3 regions of the Streptomyces sp. NPDC059355 genome follow, and region 2 is predicted to be linked to each of the others. Evidence: riboswitches for the same ligand, from Rfam matches in the RefSeq annotation. Region 2 holds a riboswitch; each other region holds the start of a gene.
The links. Region 2 has a riboswitch for cyclic di-AMP ahead of ACFXGI_RS29265 (transglycosylase family protein). Riboswitches for the same ligand answer to the same signal wherever they lie in the genome.
Positions count from the first base shown of each region.

Region 1 (3,901 bases), on a different contig from region 2:
CGCTGCTGCAGAAGCACCGGATCCTGACGCAGGTGTCGGGCGACCACCTGGAGGTCATCAAGCTCATCCCGCCGCTGATCGTGGACGAGGGGGACGTCGACCGGTTCGTCTCGGCCTTCCGCGAGGTCATGGACGAGGCGCACGGCGGGGGCGCCCTGATGTGGGACTTCGGCAGGACACTGGTGAAGCAGGCCGTCGGCGGCGGCTGACGGCCTGCTCCTCATCGCGGGGGCCGGCTCAGTCGAGCAGCCGGTCCCGCAGCCGGCCGAGGGTCTCGGCCGTGAGTCCGAGGCCCTCGGCGAGGTACCGGTCGACCCCGCCCCAGTGTCCGTCGATGGCGTCGAAGGCGGCCGTCAGGTACTCGGCGCGGGCGTCGAACAGCGGCGAGAGCAGTTCCATCACCTCGGGGGAGCGGGCCTCGGGCGCATCGCTGCCGCGGCGCACGCGGTAGCGGCGGTGCGGGGCGTTGGACTCCAGGTAGTCCACCACGATCGCCTCCCGCCCGACGCCCAGCGCGAGCAGGGTGACGGCGATCGACAGGCCGGCCCGGTCCTTGCCTGCCGCGCAGTGCATGAGCGCCGGAACGCTGTCCTCGGCGAGGGCGTGCAGGACCCGGCCGTGCTCGGCGGTGCGCTTCTCGATCATCGTGCGGTACGAGTTGGCCATCCGGTCGGCGGCCTTTCCGTCGCCGAGGAGCCCGCGGAGCTGCTCGACGTCGCCGTCGCGGACCATCTTCCAGAATTCCTTGCCGTCGGCCGGATCCGACAGCGGGATGTTGACGTTCCGTACGCCGGGGAGCTCGACGTCGGGCCCCTCCAAAGCGTGGTCGGCGTTGTTGCGGAAGTCGAAGATGGTGTGCAGACCGAGCGACGCGAGGAATTCTGCATCGGTTTCGGTGGCATGTGCCAGATGTCCGCTACGGAACAGTTTTCCCGGCTTGACCCTCCGCCCGTCGGTGGTTGGGAGGCCGCCCACGTCACGGAAGTTGCGCACTTCCGAGAGCTCGGGCTCCGGTACGGGCTCCGTCCGCGGGGGCCGGGGTATCTGCTGGGTCACGGGAACTCCTCCGCATCGTCGTGGCGTGTCCGAATTACACTACTTGGGGCCAACTTGCCATAACCGGAGGCGAGATCGGGCACGGCCCCGTGAGCCAGATCATACGGTGACCGTGAGTGCCTGATCGTCAAAGTCGAATGGCCCGGCCGGAGGGGTTGTTGGTGCCGGGGAATGGACGGAGGGTGACCGGAATTCCGGTGGATTCCCGGTTCTGTGAATCCGTCAGGAAATTCGTGGCTTGTTCGGTGTGGCTCAACTCGATTACCTTCGCGATCGATCCGGATGGACCGCCGAATCCTGCCGCCGTCCGGAAACCGCACCCGACTATTCACGCGCGCGGCAGGAGCGGGGGAACCAGGTAGGCCGCTGTTCCCGATCATTCGCATCGGAACAGCTCGGGGTGAAGCCGTTCATGTTCTGTTCACGGACGGCCGGACATCTCCAGTCCGAACCCGACAGCTCACCTCGCAGGCGACGGAGAGGAATTCGCCATGCCTGCAAAGGGTAAGCACCGACGTCCCAAGTCCCGTTCCGTGGCGCGCGGCTTCGCCGTCGCGGGCACCGGCGGTGCGGCCCTCGCGCTGCCGCTGCTGGGTGCCGCCGGCGCCCAGGCGGCCGGAGCCCCGGCCGCCGCGCCCGCCGCCGCACCCGTGCAGGCGCCGCAGCTTCCGGCGGCGCCGCAGGCCGCGCCCGCCGCTGTCGCGCAGGGCTCTCCCGCCACTTCGGCCGTCTACACGGTCGTGCCGGGGGACTACCTCTCCAAGATCGCCCAGGACCGCCACCTCTCGGGCGGCTGGCAGCAGCTGTACGCCGACAACCGCGAGGCCGTCGGCGCCGACCCCTCGCTGATCCACCCCGGGCTGAAGCTGACCCTCGCCGCGAAGGGCGAGGCTCCCGCGCGGAAGGCGGCCCCGGCCCCGGCGAAGAAGTCCTCGGCCGCGGCCTCGGCTGCGGACCCGGCCTCGAAGGCGAAGGGCTCCGCGGACGCCGCGCCGGCCCCTGCCCCCGCCGCCGCTCCCGCCAAGAAGAGCACCGCCGTCAAGTCCGCCGCCGCGGTGAGCGCCGCCGGCTTCGTCGCCCCCGTCGGCGGTGGCGGCATCTCCACCCCGTACAAGACCCCCGGCGCCATGTGGTCCAGCGGTTACCACACCGGTGTCGACTTCATCGCGAGCTCCGGCACCACCGTCCGTGCCGTCGGCGCGGGCACCGTGGTCTCCGCGGGCTGGGGCGGTGCGTACGGCAACGAGGTCGTCATCCGGCACGCGGACGGCAAGTACTCCCAGTACGGCCACCTGTCCCAGCTCTCCGTCTCGGTCGGCCAGAGCGTCACCGGCGGCCAGACCATCGGCCTCTCCGGCTCCACCGGCAACTCGACCGGCCCGCACCTGCACTTCGAGATCCGCACCGGGCCGTCCTACGGCTCGGACATCGACCCGCTGGCCTACCTCCGCTCGAAGGGTGTGAGCATCTGACGGCTCCCGCCGTCGGAGAGGCAGTCGGACACGTGAGGCCGGGACCCGAGGGGGGTCCCGGCCTCACGCGCTGTTATTCCGTACCGACCGGGTGGTATAGATCACGGTCCGTCAACCCCTGCCTACGGTGGCGTAGGTCACGCACCGGGGTGAAGGATGTGTTCTCGTGGCAGCGACGACGACACTCAAGACCATCGGCTCGTACGCGGCGATCGGGGACAGCTTCACCGAGGGTGTGGGGGACCCGGGACCCGGGGAGACCTTTCTCGGCTGGGCGGACCGACTGGCCGTACTCCTGGCCGATCAGCGCGAGGAAAACGAATTCCGGTACGCGAACCTGGCCGTGCGGGGGCGCCTCCTCGACCAGATCGTGGCCGAGCAGGTCCCGCGGGCCAAGGAGCTCGCACCCGACCTGGTGAGCTTCTGCGCGGGCGGGAACGACATCATCCGGCCCGGCAGCGACCCGGACGACGTGGCGGAGCGGTTCGAGGCGGCGGTCGCCGACCTCACCGGAGCGGTCGGCCGGGTCATGATCACCACGGGCTTCGACACCCGCGGCGTTCCGGTCCTCAAGCACCTGCGGGGCAAGGTGGCGACGTACAGCGCGCACGTGCGCGCCATCGCCGACCGGTACGACTGCCCGGTGCTCGACCTGTGGTCGCTGAAGTCCGTACAGGACCGGCGGGCATGGGACGACGACCGGCTGCACCTCTCACCGGAGGGGCACACCCGGGTCGCGCTGCGCGCCGCCCAGGTACTGGGGCTGGAGGTGCCGGCCGATCCCGACCAGCCGTGGCCGCCCCAACAGCCGCGCGGCTCGGTGGACGTGACCCGGGACAACATCCAGTGGGCCCGGGAGTACCTGGTGCCGTGGATCGGACGGCGGCTGCGCGGGGAGTCCTCGGGGGACCACGTGGAGGCGAAGCGTCCGGACCTGCTGCCGCTGTAGCGCGCAGGGGGCGGGTCCGGGGGGAACGGGCCGGCGGGGGCGGTCGTGGAGGCGGCGCGAGAACGGGGGCGCGCGGCGGAATCCTTCGAGGCCGGTGCGCGTTGGCATGGTGGTAGACCGGTATTCCCTACGGCCTCACGACCATCCGCCCCACCCTCCCAGGAGGCGCTTTGACCGGCTCCCGTCCCCTGCGTCCTCGGCTGCGCGCCTTGCGGCCCGAAGCCTTCGGCGCGGATCCGTCCGGCGCCCGCCTGGAGCGGATCCGGCGATCGCCGAACTTCGCCGACGGCGTCTTCCAGAACCCGGTCGGGGCCCGGACCAGGCCCTCCGGCTCCATGATGGAGTTCGCCAAGATCTACTTCCACAAGGAGCAGCGGACCCGGCGCAACCCCGGCGCGCCGATCCCGGTGTATCCGACGACGCT
Region 1 is NZ_JBHYXN010000008.1:18,021-21,921, reverse strand. Features, by position in the region: gene ACFXGI_RS10125 (aspartate aminotransferase family protein) at 1-209, shown strand, start outside; gene ACFXGI_RS10120 (tyrosine-protein phosphatase) at 238-1,056, opposite strand; cyclic di-AMP (ydaO/yuaA leader) riboswitch at 1,335-1,543, shown strand; gene ACFXGI_RS10115 (peptidoglycan DD-metalloendopeptidase family protein) at 1,548-2,528, shown strand; gene ACFXGI_RS10110 (SGNH/GDSL hydrolase family protein) at 2,695-3,477, shown strand; gene ACFXGI_RS10105 (MBL fold metallo-hydrolase) at 3,648-3,901, shown strand, end outside.
Region 1: linked by a shared signal. The riboswitch ahead of ACFXGI_RS10115 (peptidoglycan DD-metalloendopeptidase family protein) and the one ahead of ACFXGI_RS29265 (transglycosylase family protein) in region 2 are both predicted to bind cyclic di-AMP.

Region 2 (3,901 bases):
CACGAATTCGCCTTCCCGCTCCCCATCTACGCCATCTGCGAGATGCTCGGCGTACCGCGCGAGGACCAGGACGACTTCCGCGACTGGGCCGGGATGATGATCCGGCACGGCGGCGGTCCGCGCGGCGGGGTCGCCCGCTCCGTGAAGCAGATGCGGACCTATCTCGGCGAACTCATCCACCGCAAACGGGATGATCTGGGCAATGACCTGATTTCGGACCTGATCCGCGCGAGCGACCACGGTGACCACCTGACGGAGGCCGAGGCCACCGCGATGGCCTTCATCCTGCTGTTCGCCGGATTCGAGACGACGGTCAACCTCATCGGCAACGGCGTCCACTCCCTCTTCATGAACCCCGATCAGCGCACCCGCCTCCAGGACTCCCTCGCCGCCGGCGAGAGCGGCCTGCTGGAGACCGGCATCGAGGAGCTGCTGCGCTACGACGGGCCCGTCGAGCTGGCCACCTGGCGGTTCGCCACCGAGCCGCTGACCCTCGGCGGCCAGGACGTCGCGGCCGGCGATCCCGTGCTCGTCGTCCTCGCCGCGGCCGACCGGGACCCCGAGCGGTTCGCCGATCCGGACACCCTCGACCTCTCCCGTACCGACAACCAGCACCTCGGATACGGGCACGGAATCCACTACTGCCTGGGTGCTCCGCTCGCACGACTTGAGGGACAGACGGCGCTTGCGACTTTGCTGACGCGTCTGCCGGATCTGGAACTCGCTGTTCCGCCCAACGAGCTTCGCTGGCGCGGGGGTCTGATCATGCGTGGCCTGCGCACCCTTCCCGTGAAGTTCACAGCCCGAAACCCCTGAACGTCAGCTGACCGCAAGTCAGCCCCCGTCAAGAGTTGTTACTCGCGTGCTAAGAAGGCTAGGTTCTGCCGTTACCCAGTCGTTATGCGAAAGGTGCAGCTCATGCGTTCCGGGAACGGCCGCCACAGACGCCCCCGCCAGGTACCCGCGATAGTCGTCACCGCCGGAGTCACCGGTTCCGCGTTGGCCCTGCCGCTGCTCGCCGCCACCGGCGCGAGCGCAGCCGAGACCTCCACGTGGGACAAGGTCGCCGAGTGCGAGAGCGGCGGCTCCTGGAGCGCCAACTCCGGCAGCGGGTCCTACGGCGGACTTTCGTTCACGCAGGAGGAGTGGAAGGCCTCGGGCGGCCTGGAGTTCGCCGAGCGCCCCGACCTCGCCAGCCGTTCGCAGCAGATCGCCGTCGCCGAGCGCGTGCTGGGCACCCGGGGCGCCCAGGCGTTCGGGCACTGCTCGGAGTCGGCCGGACTGACCCAGCAGGGCCCCGCGGCGACCGTGGACCCGGGCCTGCCCGGCACGCTCGCCCCGATCGCTCCGAGCGCCTCGCGCCCCGACGACTCGGTCCCGGCCGGCGGTTCCGGCGCGAAGGCGCACGACTTCGGCGCCCCCACCCCGGCTCCGGCCCCGGTCTTCACGCTTCCGCCGGCGCCGCTCGCGCCCAGCAGCGGACTGCCCGTCATGCCCGACCCGGACGTGCCGTCCACCTCGCCGACCGCCCCGGTGCTCCCGGGCACCCCCGGCGACCCGACGACCCCGGGCACCCCGACCGCGCCCGCCGACCCGACGGCCCCGGGGAACCCGACCGCGCCCGGCACCCCGACGGACCCGACCGCTCCCACCGCCCCCGCGGCCCCGGGCACCCCGGGTGCCACCACCGACCCGGCGGGCATCCCGGACCCCTCCGGCACCGGTAAGCACCGCGGTACGGCCGCTCTTGAGGCGCCCGTCACCTCTCGCGCGGCGTCGGATCCCTCGTACACGGTCCAGGCGGGCGACAGTCTGGCGACCATCGCCTCCGCCAAGGGGGTCAAGGGCGGCTGGAACGCGCTCTACCAGGCCAACGAGCAGGTCATCGGCAAGGACGCCAATCTGATCACGCCTGGTCAAAATCTGGATCTAAGTTAAAAACAGCGGCACTTCGGACACCCGGAAAGGGCTGAATGTCCGTTATCTGCAAGTGAGACATGTGTCTCTTCCGGTCAACTGGCGTGTCCCGCCTGGAGCCTTCTGCAAACCCCGCCCTCACCTGCGCAAATGCACGTAAGGAGGGCGCAAGTAGGGGCCGTTTCTCCCCGGTGTTCCTCGTTGAACATCGGGGAGAGACCTGTCTACCTTCTGAGTCGCCCGCCACCGCGGGCTCCTTCGACCGCATCGCCGAATCCTGCCGGCGGACGGAGGGAACAGTCGTCGCGTCAAGCGCCGAAGGCAGGAGCGGGGGAACCAAGGTAGGTGCCGGGACCGGCCGTTGAGAGACGGCAAGGAAACGGCTAGGGGTTAAGTCGTGCGCCACGTCGCACGGCCGGGCACTCATCAGCCCGAACCCGACAGCTCACCTCGTAGGCGTCGGTGAGGAGAACTCCATGCTGAATTCCGGCAAGGGCAAGCACCGCCGCGCCTCCAAGGCCGTTCGCATCGTCACGCTCGCCGGTGTCACCGGTGTCGTCGTCGCCGCCCCCCTGATGGCGGCCGGCTCGGCCTCCGCCGCCACCGCGGGCGAGTGGGACCGCGTCGCGCAGTGCGAGTCCGGCGGCAACTGGTCCATCAACACGGGCAACGGCTACTACGGCGGCCTGCAGTTCTCGTCCTCGACGTGGGCCGCGTACGGCGGCAAGGCGTACGCCGCGCAGGCCAACCAGGCCTCCAAGTCGCAGCAGATAGCCATCGCCGAGAAGGTCCTCAAGGGCCAGGGCAAGGGCGCGTGGCCGTCCTGCGGCGTCGGCCTCTCCAACTCCTCTTACACCGGCGGTGGTACGACCGACACCCCGAAGAAGACGGAGACGAAGACCGAGACCAAGAAGACCCAGCCGAAGAAGACCGAGCCGAAGAAGGAGACCAAGCGCGAGACCCCCGCGCCGGTCACCCGCTCCGAGCGCGCCGAGGCCGCCCCGGCCGTGAAGACCGGCAACGGCTCGTACGAGGTCAAGCCCGGCGACACCCTGGGCACCATCGCCGAGGCCAACGGCGTCAAGGGTGGCTGGGAGAAGCTCTTCGAGCTCAACAAGGACATCGTCTCGGACGCCGACCTGATCTTCCCGGGTCAGAAGCTGAAGCTCAGCTGAATCCTGCAGTGACAACCGCGGCCGCCCGAGCGGCGCCGCGGCAGCCCGACCGCCCGGCGCGTCTTCCCCTCACGCGCCGGGCGGCGGCGTTTGTGCCGGTGGTCGAGATCCCTATGTACCGGAAGACGGGTATTCGGGCCCTTTTTCGTCCCAGGGGGCGGGCGGTCGGCCGGCCCAGTGCCCGGAGCCGGTTAGGCTCTAGGCGGCGGGGCCATCCCACGGCCCGACATGCCACCGCACACCCAGCGTCACATCCCAGAAGGAGATGCTCGTGCCGTCCATCGACGTCGTCGTAGCCCGGGAAATCCTGGACTCCCGAGGCAACCCCACGGTCGAGGTCGAGGTGGGCCTCGACGATGGCAGCACCGGCCGTGCTGCAGTTCCGTCCGGCGCCTCCACCGGTGCCTTCGAGGCCGTTGAGCTCCGCGACGGTGACCCCAACCGTTACATGGGCAAGGGTGTCGAGAAGGCCGTCCTCGCCGTCATCGAGCAGCTCGGCCCGGAGCTCGTCGGCTACGACGCCACCGAGCAGCGCCTGATCGACCAGGCCATGATCGACCTGGACGCCACCGAGAACAAGGGCTCCCTCGGCGCCAACGCCATCCTCGGCGTCTCCCTGGCCGTCGCGCACGCCGCGTCCGAGGCCTCGGACCTCCCGCTCTTCCGCTACCTCGGCGGCCCGAACGCGCACCTGCTGCCCGTTCCGATGATGAACATCCTCAACGGCGGGTCGCACGCAGACTCCAACGTGGACATCCAGGAGTTCATGATCGCCCCGATCGGCGCGGAGTCCTTCTCCGAGGCCCTTC
Region 2 is NZ_JBHYXN010000038.1:60,318-64,218, reverse strand. Features, by position in the region: gene ACFXGI_RS29275 (cytochrome P450) at 1-816, shown strand, start outside; gene ACFXGI_RS29270 (transglycosylase family protein) at 919-1,938, shown strand; cyclic di-AMP (ydaO/yuaA leader) riboswitch at 2,221-2,391, shown strand; gene ACFXGI_RS29265 (transglycosylase family protein) at 2,394-3,092, shown strand; gene eno (phosphopyruvate hydratase) at 3,358-3,901, shown strand, end outside.

Region 3 (3,901 bases), on a different contig from region 2:
CCGTCGACGAGGAGCTCGCGCGGTTCGCCGCCGAGGGCCCGACGGCCGAGGAGATGGAGCGCGCCCAGGCGCAGCTGGAGCGCGAGTGGCTGGACCGGCTGAGCACGGTGGCCGGGCGCGCCGACGAACTGTGCCGCTTCGCGGTGCTGTTCGGCGACCCGCAGCTGGCGCTCAGCGCGGTCGGGCGCGTCCTCGACATCACCGCCGAGGAGGTGCAGGCCGTGGCCGCGGCCCGACTGCGCCCCGACAACCGCGCGGTGCTGGTGTACGAGCCGCTCCCGGCGGAAGCCGGGGAAGCGGACGAGGCCGACGTGAACGACGAGAACGAAGGGGCGGAGCAGTGAGCGACACCGCAGCCGTCACGATGACCTTCCACCCGCAGCCCCAGGCCGGCGAGGCCCGGCCGTGGGCCTTCCCGGCCCCCGAGCGCGGCTCGCTGCCCAACGGCCTGACCGTGCTGCGCTGCCACCGCCCCGGGCAGCAGGTCGTCGCCGTCGAGGTGAACCTCGCCGCCCCGCTGGACGCCGAGCCCCAGGGCCTGGACGGCGTGGCGACCATCATGGCCCGCGCGCTGTCCGAGGGAACCGACAAGCACTCCGCCGAGGAGTTCGCGGCCGAGCTGGAGCGCTGCGGCGCCACGCTCGACGCGCACGCCGACCACCCGGGCCTGCGGGTCTCGCTGGAGGTCCCGGCCTCCCGCCTGCACAAGGCGCTCGGCCTGGTGGCCGAGGCGCTGCGCGCGCCCGCCTTCGCCGACGGCGAGGTCGACCGGCTGGTGCGCAACCGGCTCGACGAGATCCCGCACGAGCTGGCCAACCCGCAGCGCCGGGCCGCCAAGGAGCTCTCCCGGCAGCTCTTCCCGCCGACCCTGCGGATGTCCCGGCCGCGCCAGGGCACCGAGGAGACGGTCGCCCGGATCGACTCCGCGGCCGTACGCGCCTTCTACGAGGCCCACGTACGGCCCGCCACCGCCACCGCGGTGGTCGTCGGCGACCTGACCGGCATCGACCTGGACGCCGTCCTGGGGGACACCCTGGGCGCCTGGACCGGCAACTTCGCCGAGCCGCTCCCGGTCCCGCCGGTCACCGCCGACGACACCGGCCGCGTGGTCATCGTGGACCGGCCCGGCGCGGTCCAGACGCAGCTGCTCATCGGCCGGATCGGGCCGGACCGGCACGACCGGGTCTGGGCGGCGCAGGTGCTCGGCACGTACTGCCTGGGCGGCACCCTCACCTCGCGCCTGGACAAGGTGCTGCGCGAGGAGAAGGGCTACACGTACGGCGTGCGCGCCTTCGGCCAGGTGCTGCGCTCCACGGCCGACGGCAAGGGCGCCTCGATGCTCGCCATCAGCGGCTCGGTGGACACCCCCAACACCGGCCCGGCGCTCGACGACCTCTTGAAGGTGCTCCGCACCCTCGCGGAGGGCGGCCTGACCGACGCCGAACGGGACGTGGCGGTGCAGAACTTGGTGGGCGTGGCCCCGCTGAAGTTCGAGACGGCCGCGGCCGTCGCCGGCACGCTCGCCGACCAGGTCGAGCAGGAGCTCCCGGACGACTACCAGTCGCAGTTGTACGCGCAGCTGGCCCAGACGGGAACGGTGGAGGCGACTTCGGCGGTCCTGGCCGCCTTCCCGGTGGACCGCCTGGTCACGGTCCTGGTGGGGGACGCGGCACAGATCGAGGAGCCGGTTCGGGCGCTCGGTCTCGGTGAGGTCTCCGTCGTCACCAACTGACGGACATTTCAAGGGGCTCCGGCGGCTTGTCCGCCGGGGCCCCTTTTGTCTGTTTCGTGGAGAGGTTGCTCGTATGGGGTGTGGCGTATGCAACAAAAACGCGTGTGTGTTTGGCGATTGACTGATGATCCGCCTAGCGTCGGCCGTGCTGTCCGTCAGTTGTACCCGCCGCATCCGCGGCACCGGGCAGCGATCGCCGAGTCCCCGTCAGGCGCGAGCCTGGGGAGCCGGGGACCCACATGTGTCCCTGGGGTGAATCGGACCGCCTCGTCAGAGGGGGCCCGTAGGAGACCTTCCTGCTCCGAACCCGTCAGCTAACCCGGTAGGCGAGAAGGAAGGAAAGGATCAGCCCCTTCATGGCGTTTGGCAGTCGTGCCGCCGGTAAGCACCGTGGTTCCAGTCGTCTGAGCCGCAAGACCGCCGGTTACGCCGGCATAGCCGCCCTCGCCACCACCGGTGTCGTCGGCTCCCTCGCAGGCCCGGCGTTCGCCGCGTCGGACAAGGCCCCCTCCATGGAGGACACCGGCCTGAACGCCGTCGTGACGGCCGAGGACCTTCCGGGGCAGATCGAGGCCCAGGCCGATGCCCAGGAGCACGCGGCCGAGGCCGCGGCCCTCAAGGCGAAGGCGGAGGCCGACGCGAAGGCGCGCGCCGCCGAGGCCCGGCAGAAGGCCGAGGAGAAGGCGAAGGCCGAGCGCGAGGCCGCCGAGCGTGCCGCACGCGAGGAGGAGCGCAAGCGCCTCAACACCTTCGTCGCCCCCGTCGACGAGTCCTACATCAGCACCCAGTGGCACGCGGGCGGCGGCATGTGGTCCTCCGGCAGCCACACCGGCATCGACTTCCACGCGGCCTCGGGCACCACGGTGCACGCGGTCGGCCTCGGCACCGTGGTCGAGGCGGGCTGGGGCGGCGCGTACGGCAACAACGTCGTCATCAAGCACGCCGACGGCACGTACACGCAGTACGGCCACATGTCCTCGCTGAGCGTCTCCGTCGGCGACCAGGTCGCCGCCGGCCAGCAGATCGGCCTGTCGGGCTCCACCGGCAACTCCAGCGGCCCGCACCTGCACTTCGAGGCCCGTACCGGTGCCCAGTACGGCTCGGACATCGACCCGGTCGCGTACCTGCGCCAGCACGGCGTCAACGTCTGACCCGCAGCACTCCACCGAAGGCCCCGGCTCCCCGAGCCGGGGCCTTCGTGTTGGCCGTAAACCTCCGCTATTCACGCCCGCACTCGGAATTTATCGCGTAGTGCAATAGAGTCCCCGTACGATCGGGATACGGTCGCGGCAATGGCGTCGGCAGTCGGAAATAGGCGGAGGTCCGGACTTGCGTATTCCTGCGCACGCGGTATGCACGGCAATCCGCGAAGACATCGTCTCAGGGGTCTTCGAACCGGGTGCCCGGCTGACCGAGGAACTGCTGGCCCGCCGGTACGGCGTCTCCCGCGTCCCCGTCCGCGAGGCGCTGCGGACCCTGGAGTCCGAGGGCTTCGTCACCACCCGCCGGCACGCGGGCGCCTGCGTCGCCGAGCCCACCGAGCAGGAGGCGGCCGACCTCCTGGAGCTGCGGCTGCTGCTGGAGCCGCTGGCGGCGGCCCGCGCGGCCCGGCGGCGTACCGAGGGCCACCTCAAGGTGCTGCGCGGGCTGGTCAGGCTGGGCCAGGAGCGGGCCAGACGGGGCCAGGGGGAGGATCTGCGGTCCCTGGGCGGCTGGTTCCACGAGACCCTCGCACAGGCCTCCGGCAGCCCCGGGCTGATCGCGCTGCTCACGCAGATGCGGCACAAGGTCGCCTGGATGTACGCCGTGGAGGCGCCGGCCCGGCCCGTGGACTCCTGGGCGGAGCACGGCGCGATCGTGGACGCCGTCGCGCGCGGGGACGCCGAGCGGGCCCGGGCGCTGGCGGCGATGCATGCGGAGCGCGCGGCGGGGGCGCACCGGCTGCGGGTGAGGACTTCGCAACATGCCGTAAACATGTCGAGCGGCCCGCATTAACAAAAGGCGCGTATCAAAGAGTGAGAGCGTCTTGAGGAATAAAGGCGGCTTGAAAAGCAGGGGCGGCTCGACGGGCGGGGGCTGCGGTTGAATTCCCGCCGCATATCCGCTCGTCCTGTACGCGTGCGCTGAATTCCCGAATGCGGCGGAACGGAGAAGCCGCGGCCACCGGAA
Region 3 is NZ_JBHYXN010000028.1:70,017-73,917, reverse strand. Features, by position in the region: gene ACFXGI_RS25130 (M16 family metallopeptidase) at 1-344, shown strand, start outside; gene ACFXGI_RS25125 (M16 family metallopeptidase) at 365-1,732, shown strand; cyclic di-AMP (ydaO/yuaA leader) riboswitch at 1,917-2,076, shown strand; gene ACFXGI_RS25120 (M23 family metallopeptidase) at 2,089-2,883, shown strand; gene ACFXGI_RS25115 (GntR family transcriptional regulator) at 3,062-3,727, shown strand.
Region 3: linked by a shared signal. The riboswitch ahead of ACFXGI_RS25120 (M23 family metallopeptidase) and the one ahead of ACFXGI_RS29265 (transglycosylase family protein) in region 2 are both predicted to bind cyclic di-AMP.